4 regions of the Neomoorella glycerini genome follow, and region 2 is predicted to be linked to each of the others. Evidence: riboswitches for the same ligand, from Rfam matches in the RefSeq annotation. Region 2 holds a riboswitch; each other region holds the start of a gene.
The links. Region 2 has a riboswitch for cobalamin ahead of MGLY_RS16255 (ABC transporter substrate-binding protein). Riboswitches for the same ligand answer to the same signal wherever they lie in the genome.
Positions count from the first base shown of each region.

Region 1: linked by a shared signal. The riboswitch ahead of cobU (bifunctional adenosylcobinamide kinase/adenosylcobinamide-phosphate guanylyltransferase) and the one ahead of MGLY_RS16255 (ABC transporter substrate-binding protein) in region 2 are both predicted to bind cobalamin.
Region 3: linked by a shared signal. The riboswitch ahead of MGLY_RS16990 (ribonucleoside triphosphate reductase) and the one ahead of MGLY_RS16255 (ABC transporter substrate-binding protein) in region 2 are both predicted to bind cobalamin.
Region 4: linked by a shared signal. The riboswitch ahead of cobK (precorrin-6A reductase) and the one ahead of MGLY_RS16255 (ABC transporter substrate-binding protein) in region 2 are both predicted to bind cobalamin.

Region 1 covers NZ_CP046244.1:2,834,570-2,840,259, reverse strand. Annotated here, with positions in the region: gene cbiT (precorrin-6Y C5,15-methyltransferase (decarboxylating) subunit CbiT) at 1-65, opposite strand, end outside; gene cbiE (precorrin-6y C5,15-methyltransferase (decarboxylating) subunit CbiE) at 52-702, opposite strand; gene cbiD (cobalt-precorrin-5B (C(1))-methyltransferase CbiD) at 692-1,789, opposite strand; gene cobU (bifunctional adenosylcobinamide kinase/adenosylcobinamide-phosphate guanylyltransferase) at 1,820-2,437, opposite strand; cobalamin riboswitch at 2,525-2,698, opposite strand; gene MGLY_RS14195 (translation initiation factor 2) at 2,728-2,994, opposite strand; gene MGLY_RS14190 (PHP domain-containing protein) at 3,043-3,885, opposite strand; gene MGLY_RS14185 (TIGR00282 family metallophosphoesterase) at 3,982-4,767, opposite strand; gene MGLY_RS14180 (hypothetical protein) at 4,816-5,343, opposite strand; gene rny (ribonuclease Y) at 5,491-5,690, opposite strand, start outside.
Region 2 covers NZ_CP046244.1:3,253,429-3,259,118, reverse strand. Annotated here, with positions in the region: gene MGLY_RS16270 (ABC transporter permease) at 1-587, shown strand, start outside; gene MGLY_RS16265 (ABC transporter ATP-binding protein) at 601-1,551, shown strand; gene MGLY_RS16260 (ABC transporter ATP-binding protein) at 1,538-2,467, shown strand; cobalamin riboswitch at 2,527-2,708, shown strand; gene MGLY_RS16255 (ABC transporter substrate-binding protein) at 3,067-4,113, shown strand; gene MGLY_RS16250 (FecCD family ABC transporter permease) at 4,203-5,312, shown strand; gene MGLY_RS16245 (ABC transporter ATP-binding protein) at 5,309-5,690, shown strand, end outside.
Region 3 covers NZ_CP046244.1:3,411,713-3,417,402, forward strand. Annotated here, with positions in the region: gene MGLY_RS16985 (anaerobic ribonucleoside-triphosphate reductase activating protein) at 64-759, opposite strand; gene MGLY_RS16990 (ribonucleoside triphosphate reductase) at 781-2,865, opposite strand; cobalamin riboswitch at 2,974-3,139, opposite strand; gene MGLY_RS16995 (MerR family transcriptional regulator) at 3,240-3,623, opposite strand; gene MGLY_RS18945 (MerR family transcriptional regulator) at 3,859-4,164, shown strand; gene MGLY_RS17005 ((Fe-S)-binding protein) at 4,280-5,494, shown strand; gene MGLY_RS17010 (FAD-dependent oxidoreductase) at 5,502-5,690, shown strand, end outside.
Region 4 covers NZ_CP046244.1:2,990,133-2,995,822, reverse strand. Annotated here, with positions in the region: gene MGLY_RS18615 (xanthine dehydrogenase family protein molybdopterin-binding subunit) at 1-183, shown strand, start outside; gene MGLY_RS14975 (5'-deoxyadenosine deaminase) at 180-1,505, shown strand; cobalamin riboswitch at 1,542-1,734, shown strand; gene cobK (precorrin-6A reductase) at 2,174-2,965, shown strand; gene MGLY_RS14965 (energy-coupling factor ABC transporter permease) at 2,979-3,758, shown strand; gene MGLY_RS14960 (energy-coupling factor ABC transporter substrate-binding protein) at 3,758-4,045, shown strand; gene cbiQ (cobalt ECF transporter T component CbiQ) at 4,046-4,813, shown strand; gene MGLY_RS14950 (energy-coupling factor ABC transporter ATP-binding protein) at 4,887-5,690, shown strand, end outside.

The DNA.
Region 1 (5,690 bases), 420 kb from region 2:
TGGCTGCGGCTAAAGTAATGGTCAGGTATCCCCGGCGTGCTGTAGGGCCAGTTAATCCGGTTCATAACCGGCTATCACCACCCCGGGCCTGGTTAAGGGCTGCCGGGCCAGTTCGGCTGCCGTCAGCCAGATTGTTTGCTCCTGATCGCTACCCAGGTCGGTACCCACCCACAACTTTATCCTGGCGAGGCCGTGGTCGGCCAGGTATTTACCTATAGCTGCCGGTGTGTTAGCCCCGCCGGTCAACATGGCCAGCCTCGCTTTCCCGGCAGCCAGCCGGGGCAGGTATGGTTCCAGGATCTCCAGGGAGCGTCCATGGCAGCTCAGGAAAGTGGCATCTTCCCAGCCCTGCATCAGGCGAGCAAAGGCCAGCTGGACGGAACTGATACCGGGGATAACGTTAATTTTTTCTCCGGGAAACTGGCGCTTGAGCCACGAGAGGAGGCTGTAAAAGCCGGGGTCCCCTGATACCAGTATAGCCGCCGGGCGGCCGCGTATTTGTAACAGAAAGGAACGTAATCCTTCCAGGTCGCCAGTGATCACCCTTTTCTCGCACTCCAAATCTTGAAAAAGGCTCAAAGCCCGGGGGCCACCGATAAGTACTTCGGCCGCAGCCGCAGCCCGGCGGGCCGCCGGCGTCAGGTATTCCTGGTTGCCGGGTCCAACCCCGATGACGGTCAGCCACCGGCCTTCAGCTCCCATGACCCCACGCCTCCAGTATTTGCCGGGCCATCCCATCCCAGCCTATAATTTCTCCCTGCAGGTTTAGCATAACCGTGCCCACTGTGAGTTCTCCACGGACAAGGGCCTCCGACCGCTGGCTGGCCCGGGCCGCCAGGGAGTCCCAGAACTCCCTCCCCAGGCCATGGTTGCGGATAATTTCCTGGGCAGCCTCAACTGTAGTTACCTCTAAAAGCTGCTGGACTACTTCCCGGGATGCCCCCCGCGCCGCGGCCCAGGCGGCCAGAATTTCCTGGCGGGCATCGGCCAGGCGACTGTGGGTATAAAAGATACCTCCTGCCACCTTGATGAGCTTGCCGCCATGCCCCCACAGGAGCACCTGCTTCACCCCGCGCTCGGCGCAGGCCTCCAGCATGTAGCCAATAAAGTTGCTGGTTAAAACAATGGCCGTAGCCGGTAGATGATAGCGTTCCTCGGCCTGGCGTTGCCCCAGGCGGCCGGGGGTCAGGATGAGGGTTTCCCAGCCGGCAGCCAGGGCGACATCAATCTGGGGTACCAGGGAGGTACGGTAGGCCTCTTCGGACATGGGTTCGACAATGCCGGTAGTGCCCAGGATAGAAAGACCGCCCTCAATCCCCAGGCGGGGGTTGAGGGTCCGCCGGGCCAGTTCTTCGCCACCGGGGATGCTGATCTCCAGTTCCAGGCCCTGGCCGGGCGGGGTTACATCGGCTACTGCCGCGGTAATCATTTGCCTGGGAACAGGGTTAATGGCCGGTTCCCCTGGAGGTATGGCCAGGCCGGGGCGGGTTACTGTCCCGACGCCGGCCCCGCCGCGTAAAGTCAATCCCCCGCCAGTTTTCCGGGCGCGGACATGGATGGCAGCCCCGTGGGTAACGTCAGGGTCATCACCGGCGTCTTTAAACACCACGGCTTCGGCCCAGTCCGGGCCATGATGGACAGTAACCGGTAGAGTGACCTTTTCTCCCCGGGGCAGGGTAAGGGTAACCTCCCGCACCAGCTGCTTCTGCCATAAAGCCAGGGCCGCCGCCCTGGCTGCTGCTGCCGCGCAGGTACCTGTGGTATAGCCCCGCCGTAATTCCTTCTGCAACGATTTTTCCTCCAGGCAGCGTTTATCTCTTTAGTTTCCTGTGGATTTCCGGGGAAATTCCTCCCCGGCAGCAGCGTCCCTTTTATTATCCTTTAAAACCAGGGGCAGCCCCGCCACCACCAGGTAGACCCGGTCGGCCCGGCTGGCTATCTCCTGGTTGGCCAGGCCCAGGAGGTCCCGGAAAACCCGGCCCAGGGGATAGGGAGGAATGAGTCCCATTCCCACTTCTTCAGTAACAATAATTACCCGCGCCGGTACCTGCCAGGCTACGACCGCCAGTTCCCTGACTTTAACCATGATGGCTTCTATAGCCGCTATATTTTTTTCCCAGCTATCTTCTGCTTCAATTGTTTCCTGGCTCAAAAGGTTGCTAATCCACATGCCCAGACTATCAAGGATGATGGTACCGGCACGCTGGCCTTCCCTGGCTACGGCTTCCGTTACGGCCAGGGGAACTTCTACCGTCTGCCAGCCGGCCGGCCTCCGGCGCCGGTGCATGTCCACCCGGGCAGCCATTTCTGCATCGCCCACGGTAGCCGTGGCCAGGTAGACTACCTTTGCGCCCCCGGCAGCAGCCAGCTCTTCGGCCAGGCGGCTTTTGCCACTCCTGGCACCCCCGGTTACCATGATTAACGAGCCGTATCCCAAGGTATGGCCTCCTAAATCCTAAAATAAAAACTCCAGCCCCCCACGAAGTAGCTGGAGTTACATAACCTAACTTGCGGCCCCTTAACGCGAGGGTGAAATGAACAGGCAGGTTTCCTGGCTCCGGCTCCTTGCCTGGCTTCGCCTTCCCGGTATAATACCAGTGGCCTTGAAGCAGGCTCCCCGGTTACAGTGGCGCGACCGCTCAGGATTTACACCTGATTCCCTTTTAACCTGTCAGGCACCTGTTCCCTATTAAGTTAATTATAGTATAAATCGTCCCCTCCTATCAGTCAAGCCCTGGGCAACGATAGACCCTGGAGCTTATTGGTGAGCAAAACCAGCTCTTTATTCTTTTCCCAGATGGCCCGGGCGTAGCGCCGGTTGCGGAGCTGGATCTGTTCCTTTTCCTGGCGCAGGCGATTTACCAGTTCCCACTTTTCGGCTTCGCTTTTTTCCACCAGGCGCATCAGGACACGCCGGCTGACCCTTAATTGTTCCACCTTGCTTTCCAGCTCTTGAATGCGCCGGTAAAGGGCACCTGCATCATTGCCAGCCAACGGCCCCACCCCCCTCATTATTAGTTTGCTAAAATATATGCCCGGAAGTCAAACCTTAGTCGCTTGAGCTTTAATCTTTTCGGCCCGCCTCTGTAATTGCTCCAGTTCGATTGTGCCCACCTGGCAGGCTCCCAGGTCGGCATGGCTGCTATCAACTATGCCGTGGAAATCCGACCCGCCGGTTACTACCAGGTTATACCGTGATGCCAGTTCCAGGTAACGCCCGGTGGCAGCGGCATCGTGGTGGGGATAGTAAGCTTCAATACCCTGCAAGCCGCTGCCCACCAGGGCAGGAATAAGACCATCGGCCCGGCTTATGCCCGGGTGGGCCAAAACCGGAACCCCTCTAGCCTTTAATATTACCTCCACAGCCCGGGCAGGTGAGACTTTGGCCCGCGGGACATAAGCAGGCCGGCCCCGCTCCAGCAAAGTTCGGAAGGCAAACTCCACCGATGGTACATAACCCTTGCGAACTAGAACGGCCGCAATATGGGGACGGCCCATGGCCTCGCCCCGCACTTCCTGCTCTACCTCACCCATGCTAATATCATAACCCAGCTCTTTAAGCCGGCCTACCATCCTGGCCGTACGCCGGTAACGCGCCTGGCGCATTGTTTCCAGGAAAGCCAGCAAACTTTCCTTTTGCCAGTCGATATAATAACCCAGGATATGGATCTCCCCTTCTTCCCATTCGGTGCTCAGTTCGACCCCGGCAATTACCTTAACGCCATAACTGTTTCCGGCAGCCAGTGCCTCTGCCAGGCCGGCTACCGTATCATGGTCGGTAACACCCAGGGCCGTTAACCCTTTTGTCTTCGCCAGGCTGATTAGTTCAGTGGGTGACAGCCGGCCGTCGGAGGCCGTAGTATGGGTATGTAAATCAGCTGCCATCTTTACCCGGCTCCAATCTTTTGCTAGTTATTGTAACACAAAAGCCTGCCCTCCTTACCGGTAAGCAGGCTTTTTTAGCGTTGTTTGATGGTTAACTTATGCCGGCCCATAGTGTTGCAACCGCTGGATAGCGGTTGCCCGGCCGGTACCGGGATCAATATCTATCAGGACAGCTTCCAACTGAATAATTCCACCAGCTACTTCAAAACGCACCGGCAACTGGGTAAGAAATTTTTTAACGATAAGCTCTGTCTTCACCCCCAGGACAGAATCCCTGGGGCCGGTCATGCCTACATCGGTAATATAGGCCGTCCCCTGGGGCAGGACCCGGGCATCAGCCGTCTGGATATGGGTATGGGTCCCGATGACGGCACTTACCAGGCCGTCCAGGTACCAGCCCAGGGCAACCTTTTCCGAAGTTGCTTCAGCATGGAAGTCTACTAAAATGATGCGGGTTAGCGCACCGATTTCTTCAGCCAGGCGGCGTCCCAGGCGAAAAGGACACTCCAGGGGTGCTAGAAACACCCGCCCCGATAAATTAATAATTCCTACCTGCAGGTTTTCCTTAGCCTTTACCAGGGTATAGCCCCGGCCGGGGGTACCGGCAGGATAATTGGCCGGCCGGACAATGCGCTCATCCTCCTCCAGGAGGGTCATAGCTTCACGCTTATCCCAGACATGGTTGCCCATGGTTAAGATATCAATGCCACCGGCAAAAAGTTCACCAGCAATATCTGGGGTAATACCATTGCCGCCGGCAGCATTTTCGCCGTTTGCCACCACCAGATCCGGCCGGTGTTCCTGGAGCAAAGGTGGCAGGAGTTCCCGGACGGCTTTACGGCCCGGCCGCCCTACCACATCGCCGATCATTAAAACCCGCAAAAATAAAGCTCCCCTCAATTTGCCTTAAATATTATTATTGCCCCGCGTCTATTTATTAAACACCATGACCCGGCCTTCTTCCCGGAAGGCAATTAGCTGGCGCTCCGGGACGGTACCCCGGACACTTTCCAGCATACGGTCAATTAACTCTTCCTGGATCATAAGCTCTTCTTCCATGATATTATCATTGTTCTCCGCTACCAGGCTGGCGCCAAATTCCTCCCGGACCAGAGCGATAATGAGGTCAATTTCATCCCGGGAGAGGGTAATTACATCCCGTTGTACCTCCAGGGCCATTAACTGGTCATAGGGTGTATATTTCAGATTGATAACCTTCGGTTCCCGGTCTTCCAGGTAGTTATATACTTCCAGGGACTTGCGGAATTTCTTTTCGAACTGCTGGATGGCCTCCCCGGCCAGAGGTTGGGCCATCATAAAGGTAAAGCGTAAAACCTGGTCTTTGGGTTCATAGTTAATGGTACCTACTTCTGGATAACGTACCAGGATGGAAATAAGAAGACCAATACTGTCAGATACTTCGCCGCCATGTTTGTACTTCAGGCTCAAGGTAAACACCTGCCCCGTACTTTATGTATAAGATGTTACCACCAAATAAGACACTACTTCTGCACCCAAAAGCAAATTCCTGCTTGCCTTGTCCGCCTTTAATGATGAAAATTTAATGGCAGGGATGGAAAAACTTTTACCCTCCCTGCCATAAAATTATTTGGCATAATCAACAGCGCGGGTTTCGCGGATGACCACCACTTTAATCTGGCCCGGGTATTCCATCTCCTTTTCAATCTTTTTGACGATCTCTCTGGCCAGGTGGACGGCCATGGCGTCATCGATCTTGTCGGGCTTAACTAAAATCCGGATCTCCCGGCCGGCCTGGATGGCATAGGATTTTTCTACGCCGGCAA
Region 2 (5,690 bases):
TGATAGGGATGAGCGTGGGCCTGGTGACCGGTTATTATGGGGGCATAATTGACGATATATTGACTGTAGTTATTAATATTCTGCTGGCTCTCCCAGGGTTGAGTTTGATGCTCGCAATTGCTGGCGTACTTGGCCCGGGCATAAACAGTTTGTTCATTGCCATGGTTACAACCTCATGGGCCGGTTTTGCCAGGGTTGTCCGCGGCGAGGTCTTACGCGTGCGTGAAGAAGGATATGTAGAAGCGGCCCGGGCTCTTGGAGCAAGCAGCACGCACATCATTCTTCGTCATATTTTACCAAACATTTTAGGCCCGGTGGTGGTCCTGGCCACCCTGCGCGTTGGCGGGTTCCTGCTGGCCGTAGCCTCATTGAGTTTTCTCGGATTAGGCATCCAGCCCCCCGCGCCCGATTGGGCGGTTATGTTAAACGACGGGCGGGCTTACTGCCGTAGCCGTCCTCTCCTTGTGATTGCCCCTGGCATGTGCATAGTGGCGGCGGCCCTTGGCGCCAATCTTTTAGGTGACGCCTTACGAGATTTGCTGGATGCCAGAAATGAACAGCATGGTAACTGGAGGAGCTTGGGATAAGGGAGGACGAGCATTGGGCTGCATCCTCAGCATACAGGACCTGAAAACAAGTTTTTATACGCGGAATGGAGTTGTCAAGGCCGTCGAGGGCGTAGATTTACATTTAGAAGAAGGTAAGACCTTTGGCCTCATCGGGGAAACGGGTTGTGGCAAGTCGGTTCTCGGCCTTTCCGTTATGCGCCTCCTGCCCCGGAATGCCCGGGTTGAGGGGAAGATTTTTTACCGCGGGCAGGATTTGCTGCAGTTCTCAGAAGGTCAAATGCAACGTTTAAGGGGAAAGAAAATCGCCCTGATTCCCCAAAATCCTGGATCTTCCCTTAACCCTGTTCTAAAGATAGGCATCCAGATCGCAGAGGCCCTCCAATTACACCACCGTTTGCCGCGAGAACAGGCTTGGGCGAAGGGAAGAGAAATTCTATCCTGGCTTAAACTTCCAGCCCCTGAAAATACTATGAGGGTTTACCCGCACCAGCTGAGCGGGGGGATGAAACAAAGAGTCCTGGCTGCCATCGGCATGACCGGAGCACCCGATTTGCTTATAGCCGATGAACCTACCAAGGGTCTGGACGCTGTGATACGCTCTCAAGTGGTGGCTGTTTTAAGCCAAATGGTTTCCCAGACAAAGGCGACCTTATTAGTTATTACCCATGATTTGAAAGTGGCTACCCGTTTATGCCAGCAAGTGGCAGTCATGTACGCCGGAGAAATAGTTGAACTGGGAACTGCGGAACAAATCTTTAATTCACCCCGGCATCCATACACCCGGGCTCTTCTAGCGGCTCAGCCTGTCAATGGCTTAAAACCTCTGGACGGTTTTAGTCCCAGCTTGATTAATTTACCTCCGGGTTGCAAATTTCATCCGCGGTGTGGTTATGCCAGAGAAGTATGCAGGCAGGAACATCCCCCTTTAATGGAAACCATAGCAGGAAATCTGGTGAGGTGTATGTTTTTTGATCAGGGTTGAGAACCTGACTAGAACTTATTGGGTAGGGACCTTTAAAAAGAAGCCATTGCAGGCAGTGGACAATGTTACTTTTTTTATTCGCCCGGGTGAGACTTTGGGCTTAGTGGGAGAAAGCGGTTGCGGCAAATCTACATTGGCACGATTAATATTAGGGTTAATCCCGCCTACCTCAGGCAAGGTGTTTTTTGATGACCTGGATCTCACTGCAATTGGACCCAGAGAGATACTGGCAATAAGGAAAAAAATGCAGATTATTTTCCAACATCCGGAATCAGCTCTTAATCCCCGTATGCGTATTTTTGATTGTCTGGCGGAACCTTTGCGCCTTCACCGTATTGTTATTAAAGGCTCGCTAGAAGAAAAGGAGCGGGTGGCAGAGCTGGTGGAACTGGTGGGGCTAAGCAAAGAACACCTTAACCGATTTCCCCATGAACTGAGCGGGGGACAGCTTCAAAGAGTCGTATTGGCCCGGGCTCTATCATTGCATCCCAGTTTTATCGTTGCTGATGAACCTACCTCTATGCTAGATGTTTCGGTCCAGGCCCAGGTGCTTAATTTGCTAAAACATGTTCAGGGCCTTTATAATCTGACCTATTTATTTATCTCCCATGACATTGAGGTGGTCCATTGCATGAGTAATAGGATAGCCGTCATGTATGGTGGAAAGATCGTGGAAATCGGTCCTGCGGACAGCGTATATAAAAACCCGCTCCATCCTTATACACAGCTACTGATCCGGGCTTTTTCTGATATAGGTGCAAGCATTTTGGAGCCTGGCACCAGACGATTTATTAAAACTTTTTTCGGTGGCTGCAGGTTTTATCCTTCCTGTCCGCAAGCCGGAAATATTTGCAAGAATCCACCTGAATTGAAAGAAGTTGCACCTGGTCATTCAGTAGCCTGCTTGCAAATATGATCCTTTTAAAGCAGAAGGTATAAAATTAACGAGGTCAGGGAGGATTTTGGATTATTTTTGTAGAATGTATTATAAAAAATGGTGTCTCTGGCTAGCATCAAGGGAAGCCGGTGCAAAGCCGGCGCGGTCGCGCCACTGTAAGGGGGAGTGACCCCACATCAGGCCACTGGGTTTTGACCTGGGAAGGCGTGGGGGAACGGTGAATCCGAGCCAGGAGACCTGGTGCTTGCCGTAGCAGCTGGTGCTCCCTACGCAGGATGGGGAAACGGCATGTCCCCTGTTTTCTTTGGAGCAGGGGTTTTAATTTTATAAGGGTAGGTGTCTGGCCCCGAGGGGCCAGCTTAAATGCAGCCAGCCGGTCCGGCAAGGAACTTCCAATAAGGGAAAACGACTGGGGGTTCACGATGCGCCGGGAGCGGTAGAAGGACGGCCTATTCTAACCCACCCGGGGAGTTCGCAGGGAGGTGTTAGTTCAGGCCGTTTTTTGATGGTGGTAATAATGTGGTGCCGGTGAACCTGAGCCAGGAGTCCTGCTCGTTGAACTGGACTAATAAAGATTTTTTTGACCATAAAAAACTCAAGGAGGAGGCTATCAAAAAGTGTTGAGCAAAAAATATGGTTTTGCCGTCAGGGTAATATGCCTGCTAATGCTGGTAATGATCTTTGTAACCGGGTGTAGTAGCGAAAAAACTGGCACTCAAAATAGTAATACCAGGAAAACAGTCAAAACGTTTGTTGACGGCACCGGCAAAGAAGTAAAAATTTCCTGCCCGGTGGATAAAATCGTTTGTATTACTTCGGGTGTATCAGAAATCCTTTATGCTTTAGGCAGCGCTGATAAGATCATCGGACGTGATAGTTACTCCATTTTCCCGGCAGACCTGGAGAAAATCCCGGTGATGGCTAAATCTTCTTTTGCTCCCAACCTGGAAGCCATCATCCAGAGCGCGCCGGATGTAGTCATTGCCGATACCATGTTAAAGGACGACCTGCGGGCCAAACTGGAAGAAGCCGGCCTGCCGGTTCTGGTCTATACGACTTCTTATCCCCACGAAACTGCCTTAGTAACTAAGCAAATGGGTGAACTGACGGGGAAGGAGGAAACAGCGGCCAAGTTAATTGCCTTTAGCGATAAATACTACCAGCTTATTAAGGACAGGGTAGCCAGGTTGCCAGAAGACAAAAAGCCCCGGGTTTACTACGAGTGGCAAAAACCCTACTACAGTGCCGGTGATAAAACCCCTGCTGCCGATCGTATTGCCTTATCCGGAGGGAAGAATATTGCCGCCGGCCAGAAGGTTAAATATCCCGAGCTGACTCCTGAATGGCTGGCCGGGCAAGACCCCCAGATCATTATCTGCATGGCCAGCCGGGACGCCGCGGATAAAATGAAAGCCCTCTACGAGGAAATCCTGGCCAGGCCGGCACTGCAGCAGACAACCGCGGTCAGCCAGAAAAAGGTCTATATCATGAGCTGGGGCCTGGGCACCGGGATCCGCTCGGTAATCGGTTCTCTATACTGGGCCAAGTGGTTCCACCCCGACATATTTGCCGATGTCAACCCCGAAGCTGTTCACCGCCAGTTACTGCAGGAGTTCTACCGCATGGAATTAAAGGGTACCTGGGTTTACCCGGCGGCTAAATAAGCTAACCTGCCAATCCCTTTTTTATCCTTTGGAAGACGCGGGGGTTAAGTCCGGGTATAAGTGTCTACCCACTTAAGGGGGCATTAATGATGCGTAGTAATATGGTCGGGGAAAAAGCTACCGGTGATGCCAGGGGAGATTTTTATGCCCGGCTGGCTAGCCATAAAATATTGACAATCATTCTTTTAAGCCTCGCTTTGCTGGCTGCGTTGGTAATTTCCCTCGGCCTGGGCAGCGCCAATATCAGCCTGCAGGAGCTCTGGCTGGTTATCAAGGAGGCGGTTACCACCGCCCCCGCCGGCTTGGAGATAGGAAACAAGCTGGCTCGGACAGTTATTTTGAATCTCCGCCTGCCCCGGGTGCTGCTGGCCACCCTGGCTGGCTGCAGCCTGGCCGGGGCAGGGGTGGTGATGCAGGGGATTTTGCGCAATCCCCTGGCCGATCCTTATATCCTGGGCATCTCCGCCGGCGCTTCCTTCGGGGCGGCCCTGGCGGTGGTCCTGGGCCTGGGGAAGCTCGCCGGTTTCACCCTGGCGAAAGGTTATATCATCGTGGCCAGTGCTTTTACCTTTGGCCTGTTAACGACGTTTGTCATCTACGGGGTAGCCAGTCTCCGGGGCCTGGCCCCGGAGACCCTCATCCTGGCCGGCGTGGCCCTGGGTTATCTCTTTTCCGCTGGCGTTTCTTTACTGAAGTACCTGTCGTCCCATGAAGAACTGCGTGAACTCACTCTCTGGCTCATGGGAGGACTGGCCGGGGCTAAATGGCAACCTTTAATTTTGCTTTTTCCTGTTTGCCTTGCTGCCCTGGGTTTTCTCTGGCGCTCTTCCTGGGACCTCAATGCCCTGGGAGCCGGGGAGGAAGTGGCCGCCAACCTGGGCGTCAATCTTGACCGGCTGCGGCGTAAGGGTGCTGTCGGCGCCTCAATGCTGGCCAGCGCTACGGTGGCCTTTACCGGGATTATTGGTTTCATTGGCCTGGTGGCCCCCCACCTGGGCCGCTTCCTGGTCGGCAGCGACTATCGTTACCTGATCCCGGCTTCCTGTTTGCTGGGGGCTCTCCTTTTGCTGGCGGCCGACACCCTGGCCCGGACGGTGGCCAGCCCCATCGAAATCCCCGTGGGAGTGATTACTTCGCTAATCGGGGTACCCTTTTTCCTCTCTCTTCTCTTCCGGGAAAGGAGGCGCTGGTGGTCATGAAACTGGCCGTGGATGGTTTGTCATTTAATTACGATAGTCAACCAGTCCTCAACGAGGTAACGCTGACCATAGATCCGGGGGAAATAGTTACCATTATAGGACCAAACGGTTCAGGAAAAAGCACCTTCCTGCGGTGCCTGGCCAGGATATTGCTGCCGGCCCGGGGCGTAATCTACCTGGATGGCCGCAATATAACCAACCTGTCGGGCCGGGCCCTGGCTATGCTTCTGGGCTATGTTCCCCAGGAAGGGACGAAGGTATTTCCCCTAACTGTGTATGAAGCTGTGTTACTGGGTCGCAGGCCTTATATAACCTGGGCTGTTGGGCAAAGAGACCGGCAGGTGGTAGAAGAAATTCTGCGGTTCCTCCAACTGGAAC
Region 3 (5,690 bases), 160 kb from region 2:
TGGTAAAGAAGGCCACAGGAATTCCTTCCTGTGGCCCGCATCTCTTTTGGCGACTTAGCATCTTCAAGCCCTGACTTCCACTTTAGCAGAAAAGGGCTGTAATTTTTGCGCGATATTGTTTAAAGTTGCCCCGGGATAAGGCCGGAGCGCCTGGAAATCTGCATCCAGCAATGTTCCGGCAGGCTGGTACTGCTGTAGTACATAACGCCGTGCTCCCCGCAGCAGCCGGCCTATGGCCAGGAGATCTTCCTCCAGTAACAGGCCGGGAACTACCGTGGTACGAAATTCGTAAGCGATCCTACTATTTTTAATGAGGGCAATGCTTTCCCTGACAGACTCCAGATCAACCTTAGTACCGGCTAAAAGGTTATACTTCCCCGGCGGCGCTTTCACGTCCATGGCCACGTAGTCCAGGAGGCCATCAGTCAGTAGTCTGGCCAGAATTCCCGGGTGCGTGCCGTTGGTATCCAGTTTGACTTTAAAACCGCAGGATTTCAGGGAGCGGATAAATTCCTCCAGGCCTGGCGCCAGGGTTGGCTCTCCTCCGGTTATACAAACGGCCTGCACCCAGGAGCGGCGCCGACTCAACAGGTTTAAAACCTCCTCAGGGCTGATTTCCGGCAAAGTAAAAGGACGTAGCACCAGGTCGGCATTGTGGCACCAGGGGCAGCGGAAATTGCACCCGCCATAAAAGACGGTGGTGCAGACCTCGCCGGGGAAGTCCACCAGGCTCGTTAACTGGATGCCTCTAATGGTTATGGGTACCGCCCCCTTAAAACATCAGGTGACAGGACGGAAGCTCCGCCGCTCCCGGAACTCTTCCTGCTTGCCTTTATTCCAGTTCTTTACCGGCCGGTAATAGCCGACGATCCGGCTCCAGACCTCCGTCTCCCGGCCGCATTCCGGGCATGTCCACTGCTCGCCGGAAAGATACCCGTGCTCGGGGCAGATGCTGAAGGTAGGCGTAATGGTTAAATACGGCAGGCGGAAATTATGCATCACCGTCTGCAGAAAACGCCGGCAGGTGGCGGTATCAGTCACCCTTTCCCCCAGGTAGGCATGAAAGACCGTGCCACCGGTGTATTTCAGCTGCAACTCGTCCTGGTGCTCCAGGGCGGTAAAAACGTCGTCGGTGTAGCCGACCGGCAGGTGGGTGGAATTGGTGTAATACGGTTCGTTGGCACCGGAAGTGATAATATCAGGATAAAGGCGCCTGTCCAGCCGGGCCAGACGGTAAGAAGTGCCTTCCGCCGGCGTGGCTTCCAGGTTGAAGAGCTGGCCGGTTTCCACCTGGTAGGTGGCCAGGACAGAACGCATGAAGTCCAGGATTTCCAAAGCCAGGCCCCTTCCCTCGCGGGTGTCTATGCCTTTCCCCCAAAAGTTTAAGAGGGCCTCGTGCATGCCGACAATGCCGATGGTATTGAAATGGTTCTCCCAGTACCTGCCGAAGCGTTCTTTAACCCGCCGCAGGTAGAACCGGGAGTAAGGATAAAGCCCCTGCTCCGTCAGCTTCTCCAGGATGTTGCGCTTGAGGAGCAGGCTTTCCTTTGCCAGGTCCATCTTCGCCTTTAAGCTGCTGAAGAACTCTTCTTTAGTTGCGGAAAGGTAACCCAGGCGCGGCAAATTTATGGTCACCACGCCGCACGACCCCGTAAGAGGGTTGGCGCCGAAAAGTCCGCCGCCGCGTTTCTTGAGTTCCCGGTGATCCAGTCGCAGATGACAGCACATGCTGCGGACATCCTCGGGCTTTAAATCGGAGTTGATAAAGTTGGCGAAGTAGGGGATGCCGTATTTGGCCGTCATGGCCATGATCTTGTTTGCCACCGGGCTTTCCCAGGGAAAATCAGGCGTGATGTTGTACGTGGGTATGGGGAAGGTAAAAATGCGGCCCCGGGCATCCCCCGCCATCATCACCTCGCAAAAGGCCATATTCAGCCAGTCCATCTCTTGCTGAAAGTCGCCGTAGCATTCCTCGCGCCGCTCGCCACCGATAATGACCGGCTCGCCGGCTAAAACCTGCGGCACGACCACATCCATGGTCAGGTTGACAAAGGGTGTCTGGAAGCCCACCCTGGTGGGCACATTGAGGTTAAAGATAAACTCCTGCAGGGCCTGCTTGACTTCCCGGTAGTCCAGGCCGTCGTAACGGATAAAGGGAGCGAGGTAGGTGTCGAAACTGGAAAAGGCCTGGGCCCCGGCGGCTTCCCCCTGCAAGGTATAAAAGAAATTGGCTATCTGCCCCAGGGCCGTCCGGAAATGCCGGGGCGGCGCGCTTTCCACCTTTTGCCCCACGCCGGCAAAGCCGCTTTCCAGCAGATCGGCCAGGTCCCAGCCACAGCAATAGGGCGCCAGCAACCCCAGGTCGTGGATATGGAGATCGCCCCTTTCATGGGCCTCGCGGATGGCCGGCGGGTAGACCTTTTCCAGCCAGTACCGGGAACTGACGGCAGCAATGATATGGTTGTTGAGGCCCTGGAGGGAATAATTCATGTTGCTGTTCTCATTAATCCGCCAGTCCTGGCCGTCAAGGTAGCCCTGGACCATTTCCTGCACGTTAACCAGGAGGTGGCGGAAATCCCGCCATTCCGCATGTTGTTGCCGGTAAAGGATATAGGCCTTGGCCGTCCGGGCATGGCCGTTCTCAATTAATACTTTTTCTACCAGGTCCTGCACGTCTTCGACGGTAGGCAGCCTGTCGACAAATTTTTCCGCTAGAAGGGCCGTCACCTGGTTGGCCAGCCGGCTAGCCAGGCGGCGGTCCTGGCCCCCGACAGCCAGGGCCGCTTTGTAAATAGCATTGATAATCCTTTCCTCGTCAAAGTCCACTACCCGGCCGTCGCGCTTGATGATCTTCCTGGGTATCATGATAAAATTTTAATCTCCTTTCGCCTGCCTGAATTAAAAACCCCAACCACGCCTGCGTAGCTGGGGTAAATTTCTCCCTTTACCTCACCTTCACCATGGCCGTGGTTTAACGGTGCAATCCCACGGGCAGGTCTCCTGGCTCGGGTTCAACGCTCCCTGCTGCCTTCCCGGGTTTAGACCCCAGTGGCTCCTTTAGCAGGTACTCCCCCTCACAGTGGCGGCACCGCGCCGGACTTGCACCGGCTTCCCTGGCACCCGCGAGAATCGTTTTCTGGTAATGTTCGACAAAGAAGAGGCAAATTCCTGCCGTTATAACTATCTCCCCTGGTCAATAATGGTTTTTATTCACCAGGAGCTATTTTTTCCTGTTGGAATTACTTTATTTCCCGGCTTCTATGGGGGCATGTATTACAAAGGGAGGGATCGTCAAAGGAGATCTGGCAGTAAGTCCCTTCCTCCTTCCAGCATGGCTTGGCGCACCCTATGCGTTCAGTCTTACGGGAGCAGGCCGGGCAGTCCTCATATAACCAGCAAGGATAAAAAGCCAGGTAGTGTTTGATGGAGTTTAAATTAAAGCCTTTATCGATGAGCTTTTGAATGAAGCGCAGCCGTTTCAAGTCATTATTTGAGTAAAGGCGCCGCCCGTTCTTGCGTGCGGGCTGGATGAGTTTATGTCTTTCCCAGACCCGCAGGGTGCCCGGCTGTATGCCCAGTAAATCGGCGACCACGCTGATGGTATATAACATTTGTTCCGGCATGGGAAGCCGCCTCGCTTAACAATCAGGTTATAATTATTTACAGTTTTATTTTACGTTAACTTATCATCCCAGATCAAGTATCGCTTTTCTCCTTTTGAGAACATATTTTTGCTATATCTAAATAACTTTGCTGTAATATTTTTTATAAGTTTATTGACATGATTATGTTCAAGAAATATGATATAAGTAAGATCAATAGTAAGCGGGGCGAAGAAGGCCGGTGTATCCCATCGGTATGGTTATCCAGGTCTTAGATATTTCTCCCCACCGCCTGCGTCGCTGGGAACGAAAGGGACTGGTCGTTCCCACGAGAAAAAACGGCCGGCGCTGCTATTCGGAACTGGATTTACAGCGGTTAATGTTTATTAAGCGCCTCCTTGATGGCAAGCACTGCCGGCTTGCAAACCTCCCCCATTATCTCGCCTTTTACCCCTGCTGGCAGGACGGTAAATGTATAAGCACCCCTCTAAAAGAGCCACATGAAGGGGCGCGTCCTTGCTGGCAAAAGAAAAACTGGTATTGCCCGGGACAGGTCCCATAACATCAAGACTGGCTACCAGTTCCACCGGAAAGTATAGTCAGGGTTACAAGGCAAGGAAATATCCGTTTTTTAACTTCTAGCACCATTCATTAAATTTTATACAGGAGTGTTGTTTATGTCCATTTTGCTGGCTGCAGAAGTGCCTGGCCCTGCAAAAATCTCCCGGGCCATGGGCGGGGCCAGCCTGCAGGCCTGCCTGGCCTGCGGCGTGTGCACCGGCGGCTGCCCTGCCGGCAACATCGGCGCACCGGTAGACCCCCGTAAAATGGTGCGCCTGCTCCTGCTGGGGATGGAAGACCGGCTCCTGGCGTCAGATATGATCTGGCTGTGCACCATGTGCGGCCGCTGTACAGTCTACTGCCCGGTGGGTGTGAATATGGGTGACCTGGTCCGGGCCGTGCGGTCGAAACTGGCGGCAGAAGGCCGCGTCCCCGTAAACCTGCAGAAAGTGGTAGACCTGGCTCTAGAGTCCGGCAATAATATGGGGATCAGCCAGGAGGATTACCTCGACACCCTGGACTGGATGCAGGAAGAGCTCCAGGCGGAGTTCGGCAGTGAGGCGGAAATACCCGTTGATAAGAAGGACGCCAGGATATTGTACGTTATCAACCCGCGGGAAGCGAAGTTCTTCCCCCTCTCCATCCTGGCGGCGGCCAAAGTGTTCCATGCCGCCGGCGAAAGCTGGACCCTTTCCAGCCGCTACTGGGACGCGACCAACTACGCCCTTTTCTCCGGGGACGACAAAGCCGGCGCTATCCTGGTGCAGCGCCTGGCCGATGAGGTGGAGCGCCTTGGCTGCCAGGAGTTGATCATGACCGAGTGCGGCCATGCCTTCCGCGCCATTCGCTGGGGGCCGGAGCAGTGGCTGGGGCACAAACTCCCCTTCAGCGTGCGCAGTATCGTCCAGCTCATGGCCGAATACCTGCAAGACGGCCGTATCCGCCTTGACCCCTCCCGCAACAGCGAACCGGTAACCTATCACGATCCCTGCAATCTGGGCCGCAAGGAGGGCATTTTTGAAGAACCGCGGCAGGTATTGCAGGCGGCGGTAGCAGATTTCCGGGAGATGACACCCAACCGTGAGAATAACTACTGCTGCGGCGGCGGTGGCGGCCTGCTCTCTTTGAGCGAGTTTGGCCAGGAACGGATGGCTAAAGGAAAGGTGAAAATAGAACAGATCCAGCGCACGGGAGCAAAGATTATCGCCACTCCCTGCCATAACTGCGTTGACCAATTGAACGATTTGTGCCGTCATTATCACCTCGATGTTAAGGCGAAAAACATAGTCGAGCTGGTAGCCGACGCTCTCGTAATTAATGGCAAGGAGTGAGGTATTGATGGATAAAAATGGTTCGTTGCCGGTAGCCGTATTGGGAGCAGGCATCGCCGGAGTCCAGGCGGCCCTGGACCTGGCCTGCCTCGGCCACCAGGTAATCCTGGTAGAACGCGCTGCCCGGCCGGGCGGTAAGCTGGCTATTTTGCCCAAGACCTTTCCCACCAACGACTGCAGCGCCTGCGCTTTGACG
Region 4 (5,690 bases), 260 kb from region 2:
GAAACTTATGAACCCACCGGCCCCTATGGCGCTAAAGGAGTGGGCGAACCCGCCACCCTCCCCACCGTACCGGCCATTATCAATGCCATTTATAACGCCGTGGGAGTTCGCCTTACGGAGTTACCGGTTACACCGGAAAAAATCCTGGCCGCCCTGCGGGCAAAAGAAGGAGAGGAGCAATGAGTATTTTAATCAAGAACGGCATCCTGGTCACCATGAACCCCAGGAGGGAAGTATTCCAGGGGAATATCTATATTGAAGACGACCGCATCGCCGCCATCGGCCGGACGCCGGCCACCGCCGACCGGATCATCGAGGCTACGGGCCAGCTGGTCATCCCCGGCCTCATCCAGCCCCATATCCACCTCTGCCAGGCCCTCTTCCGCGGCCGCGCCGACGACCTGGAACTCCTGGACTGGCTGCGCCTGCGTATCTGGCCCCTGGAAGGAGCCCACGATCCCGAATCCCTTTACTACTCAGCCCTGCTGGGCATCGGTGAACTCTTCCTTAGCGGCACCACCACCATCGTCGACATGGAAACCGTCCATCATACCGATGCGGCCATGGAAGCCATCTCTCAAAGCGGCATCCGGGCCATTACCGGCAAAGTGATGATGGATTTTGGCGAGGACGTCCCGGCCAGCCTTAAAGAAATAACTGCGGCCTCGCTAAAGGAAAGCGTAGACCTGCTGGAAAAGTGGCACGGCTACGACAACGGCCGCATCCAGTACGCCTTTGAGCCCCGCTTTGTGGTTTCCTGCACCGAGGAATTATTATTGGAAGTCCGGGATCTCGCCCGCCATTACGGCGTTAAAATCCATACCCATGCTTCGGAAAACCGGGGTGAATGCGCCCTGGTGGAAAAACTCCACGGCCGGCGCAACGTCCTCTACCTGGACGATATCGGTCTCACCGGCCCCGACCTCATCCTGGTCCACTGTATCTGGCTCAGCGAAGAGGAGAAGGATATCCTGGCCCGTACCGGTACTAAAGTAGTTCACTGCCCTTCCTCTAACTTAAAGATGGCTTCCGGTATCTGCCCGGTACCGGATCTCCTGAACCGGGGAACGGTGGTTTCCCTGGCCGCCGACGGCGCGCCCTGCAATAACAACCTGGACGCCTTTATGGAAATGCGGCTGGCGGCGCTGATCCAGAAGCCCCTCCATGGTCCCACCACCATGCCGGCACCCCTGGTCTTTGAAATGGCCACCCTGGGCGGGGCCCGGGCCATGGGCATGGAAAAGGACATCGGCAGCCTGGAAGTAGGGAAGAAGGCCGACCTGGCCCTGGTTTCCCTGGAGGGCCTCCATACCCAGCCGGCGGACGGCGTCGACGTCTACACCCAACTGGTCTACCAGGCCAGAGGCTCAGACGTTACCCTGACCATGGTTGACGGCAAAATCGTCATGGAGAAAGGTGAACTGAAGACCATAGATGCCGGTGAGGTACGGGAGAAAGCCAATAAAGCGGTCTTGCGCGTTTTGCGAAGGGCCGGGCTGGCTTAGCTTCCTGCCAGATTTACGTTAAAACCCCTGGACATCATATCCAAGTTATGATAAAATAGTTTTGAAATGAATATGTTCCAGGCAAATCAGGGAAGTCAGTGCAAGTCTGACACGGTCCCGCCACTGTGAGGGGGAGCAAGGCGCCATAAAGCCACTGGGTAATACCTGGGAAGGCGGTGCCGGAGCCGTGATCCCGAGTCAGGATACCGGTTGCCTGGAAACCTTTACCCCTACGCCGGATAGGGGGTGGTTGGCCAGAGTATGGCAAGCAAACCCTCTGCTTCTGTAGGAGCAGGGGGTTTTATGTTGTTCCCAATGCCGCAACCTCTTCGCGGCGTCGCGGCAACTGACCTGAAGAACGAAGAAGGTTAGCAGCAGCAGCATCGTTTATTTAAATTGCATACAGAATGGGTGCACGGTCTCGAGCAGACCGGGCTTAAATCCAGCCGCCGGTAGGGGAGAGGTTGCGCAAAACGCCGCCTGGAAGCGGGAACTTGTAGCAACCGATGATGCTCTGCCAATAGGCCAGCCTGTCCTGATGCCACCAGGGGCTCAACCCGGGGAGGTGGTGTATTTAGGCATGCCTGTTTAGCGGCACCACCGGTTTCCCCGGCAAAGCAGCCGGGGATTTTTAGTTTCAACAGGGAGGACGGCGCGTTTTGATTTTAGTGGTAGGTAGTACCGGTGAGGGAAGGCAGTTAATCCGCAGCCTCCGGCAGGCAGGCTATCAAATTGTTACCTGGACCGACAGTGCTTATGGCGAACAACTGGCCCGGCAGGATGGTGCAACGTTAATATTAACAGGTCCCTTAACGGAAGGTAATTTAGCCACCCTGGGGGGTAGCAGGCAACTGGAAGCAGTCATTGACGCCACCCTTCCTTATCCCAACCACCTATCCCGGACCCTGGAAGCCTGGTGCCAAGAACAACAGCTATATTACCTGCGCTTTTTACGGGCAGAAACAAGGTTGCCGGACGACAGCCTCATCTACCAGGTGGCAACCTGGGAAGAAGCCGCCCGGACTGCCGCCAGGTTGGGGGAGACTATCTTTTTAACTACCGGTACTAATAACCTGGAAGTGTTCGTCAAAAACCCCCTGCTTAAAGATAAACGCATTGTGGTCAGGGTATTACCTGAACACCGGGTAATTAAAAAATGCCAGGACCTGGGCTTGACGCCCCGCGATATTATCGCCATGCAGGGGCCTTTTTCTAAAGAAATGAATAAAGCCATGTTTAAAGCCTGTAAGGCCGGTGTTATCGTCACCCGGGACGCCGGCCCGGCCGGCGGTACCGAGGCCAAAATTGCCGCCGCCCTGGCGCTAAAAATACCGGTAATAGTAATCAAGCGGCCTTCCATTCAGTATCGTTACCCTGTCTACACAGTTTCCGAAGCCGTCGCCCTGCTGAAAAAGATCGCCCCTCTTAAAAAAGATGACCATTCCGATTTTCAAAACTAAGGGGGTACATACGATGTTCCGCCGTACAACGTGGTTAACCATGTATCTTCTCCTGGCTATGGCCGTCCTGGCCCGGCCGGCCTATGCCATGCATATCGCCGAGGGCTTCCTGCCCTTCAACTGGGCCGCCTTCTGGTTTGTCGTCGTCCTGCCCTTCTGGTTCTGGGGCCTGCGGTCCATCCAGCAAACTGTAAAAAGCAATCCCGGCCTGAAAATGCTCCTGGGCCTGGCCGGCGCCTATACTTTTGTCCTGTCGGCCCTGAAACTCCCTTCAGTAACCGGCAGCTGTTCCCATCCCACCGGGGTGGGTCTGGGGGCCATCCTCTTTGGTCCGGCAGCCATGAGCATCCTGGGGGGTATCGTCCTCCTCTTCCAGGCCCTTTTGCTCGCCCACGGGGGCTTGAGCACCCTGGGTGCCAATACCTTCTCCATGGCCGTCGTGGGGCCTTTTGTGGCCTACGGCCTTTACCGCCTGGTAAGGCGGCTGGGTGGATCGCTGCCCGTAGCCGTCTTCCTGGCCGCCACCCTGGGCGACCTTATGACCTATGTCACCACTTCCCTGCAGCTGGCCCTGGCCTTCCCGGCCCAGCCCGGCGGGGTGCTAGCGTCTATGCTGAAATTCATGGGTATCTTTGCCGTTACCCAGTTACCCCTGGCCATTAGCGAAGGTATCTTAACCGTCATCGTCTTTAACTTGCTGGCCACTTATAATAAAAACGAATTGCAGGAGCTATCTATTTTAGATGAGAAGGCCCTGGCGGTGGGAGGCCGCAACCTGGAGGTGCACAAGTAATGAGTAGCGCCCAGAAAAATCTCTTCTTACTCCTGATCGTTATCCTCCTGGCGGCGGCACCCTTTTTCCTGCACCGCAGCGCGGAATTTGCCGGTGCCGACGACCGGGCCGAAGAGGCCATTACCCAGATCCGTCCCGATTATGAACCCTGGTTTAAACCCGTCTGGGAGCCCCCCAGCGGAGAAGTGGAGACCTTCCTTTTTGCCACCCAGGCCGCCATCGGCAGCGGTATTGTTTGCTACTTCCTGGGTTACAGCAAAGGCAAGAAACATCGGGAGCAAAAGTAAATGTTCAGCATTGACCAGTATGCCTATAGCAACCGGTTGAAGAACATCCACCCGGGGGAAAAAGTAGCCTTTGCCCTGGTAACCCTCATGATCGCCCTGGTGGCGCCCCAGCCTTTAATCCCAGCCCTTATCATCGCCCTGATGGCCGGGGCTGCCATTGGGGTCGCCGGCATCCCGGCCCGTTTTTACCTGCAGCTTATCCTGCTGCCCTTTTCTTTTTTAGTCGCTGGGGTAGCCATGATCGCCCTCACCATTTCCAACCAGCCCCTGGCCGGTCTTAAGGGTGTGACCCTGCTGAACTGGACTTTGGGCTACACCCCAGCCGGCATGTACCTGGCCGGGAAAATTTTTCTCAAGTCCCTGGGAGCCGCTGCCTGTCTTTATTTTCTTTCCCTAACAACACCCATGGTAGATATCCTTACCGTCCTCAGGCAACTGCGCCTCCCGGCCCTGCTGGTGGATTTAATCAGCCTGACCTACCGCTTTATCTTTGTCCTGCTGGCGACCGTAAACGACATTTATACCGCCCAGGCTTCCCGCCTGGGCTATGCCTCCCTGCGCACATCCTATCATTCCCTGGGCCAGCTGGCAGCCAACCTTTTTATCAAGACTTACCGCCGCTCCCAGGAATTATTTACCGCCCTGACGGCACGGGGCTACGATGAAGAGTTGCGCGTGCTGGAGGTTATTTATCCTTTCTCCTGGCCCTTTTTATACCTGGCCACCATCTTTGACCTGGCTTTAGTTATTTTAATGCTGCTTACATAATACCGGCCGTCTTCAGGCCGGCTCCTCCTCGTGTCTTTTTGACCCCAATCAATGCCGACTGGAGGTGGACCTTTTGGCCGCCCTTTTAGAAGCAGAGAGGGTTTCCTTTACTTACCCTGACGGTACCCGTGCCCTGCAGCATGTTACCTTGAGCATCCCTGAAGGCAAGAAAATTGCCGTCCTGGGTCCCAATGGCGCCGGCAAATCAACCCTTTTCCTTCATTTTAACGGCATCTTAAGGCCCCAGGAGGGGTGTATCTACTTTGCCGGGGCCAGGATTAATTACAGCCATAAAGCCTTAACAGATTTACGCCGGCAGGTGGGCATCGTCTTTCAAGACCCCGACAGCATGCTCTTTTCGGCCAGCGTCCGCCAGGAAATTTCTTTTGGACCATTAAACCTGGGCCTGGGCAGGGAAGAGGTAGGGCAAAGGGTTGAAGCCGCCATGGCGGCAACGGGTATCGCCGGCCTCCAGGATAAGCCAACTCATTTCTTAAGCTATGGCCAGAAAAAGCGGGTGGCCATTGCCAGCGTCCTGGCCATGGAACCCAGGGTCATCATCTTTGATGAGCCGACGGCCTACCTGGACCCGCGCTCAACCCGGGAGGTCATGGCCTTGCTGGCAGATATCAGCCACCAGGGAAAGACGATTATTTTATCCACCCATGATGTAGACATAGCCTATACCTGGGCCGACTATATCTACGTCCTGGCCCGCGGCCAGGTAATCGGCGCCGGGACGCCGGCCGAAATCTTTAGCAATACGACCCTCCTGGAAGCTGCTGATCTAGCCCGGCCCTGGCTGCTGGATGTTTATGAAGACCTGAAAAATAAAGGCTGGCTGCCGGCAACGGCGCCAGTCCCCAAAAATAAAGAT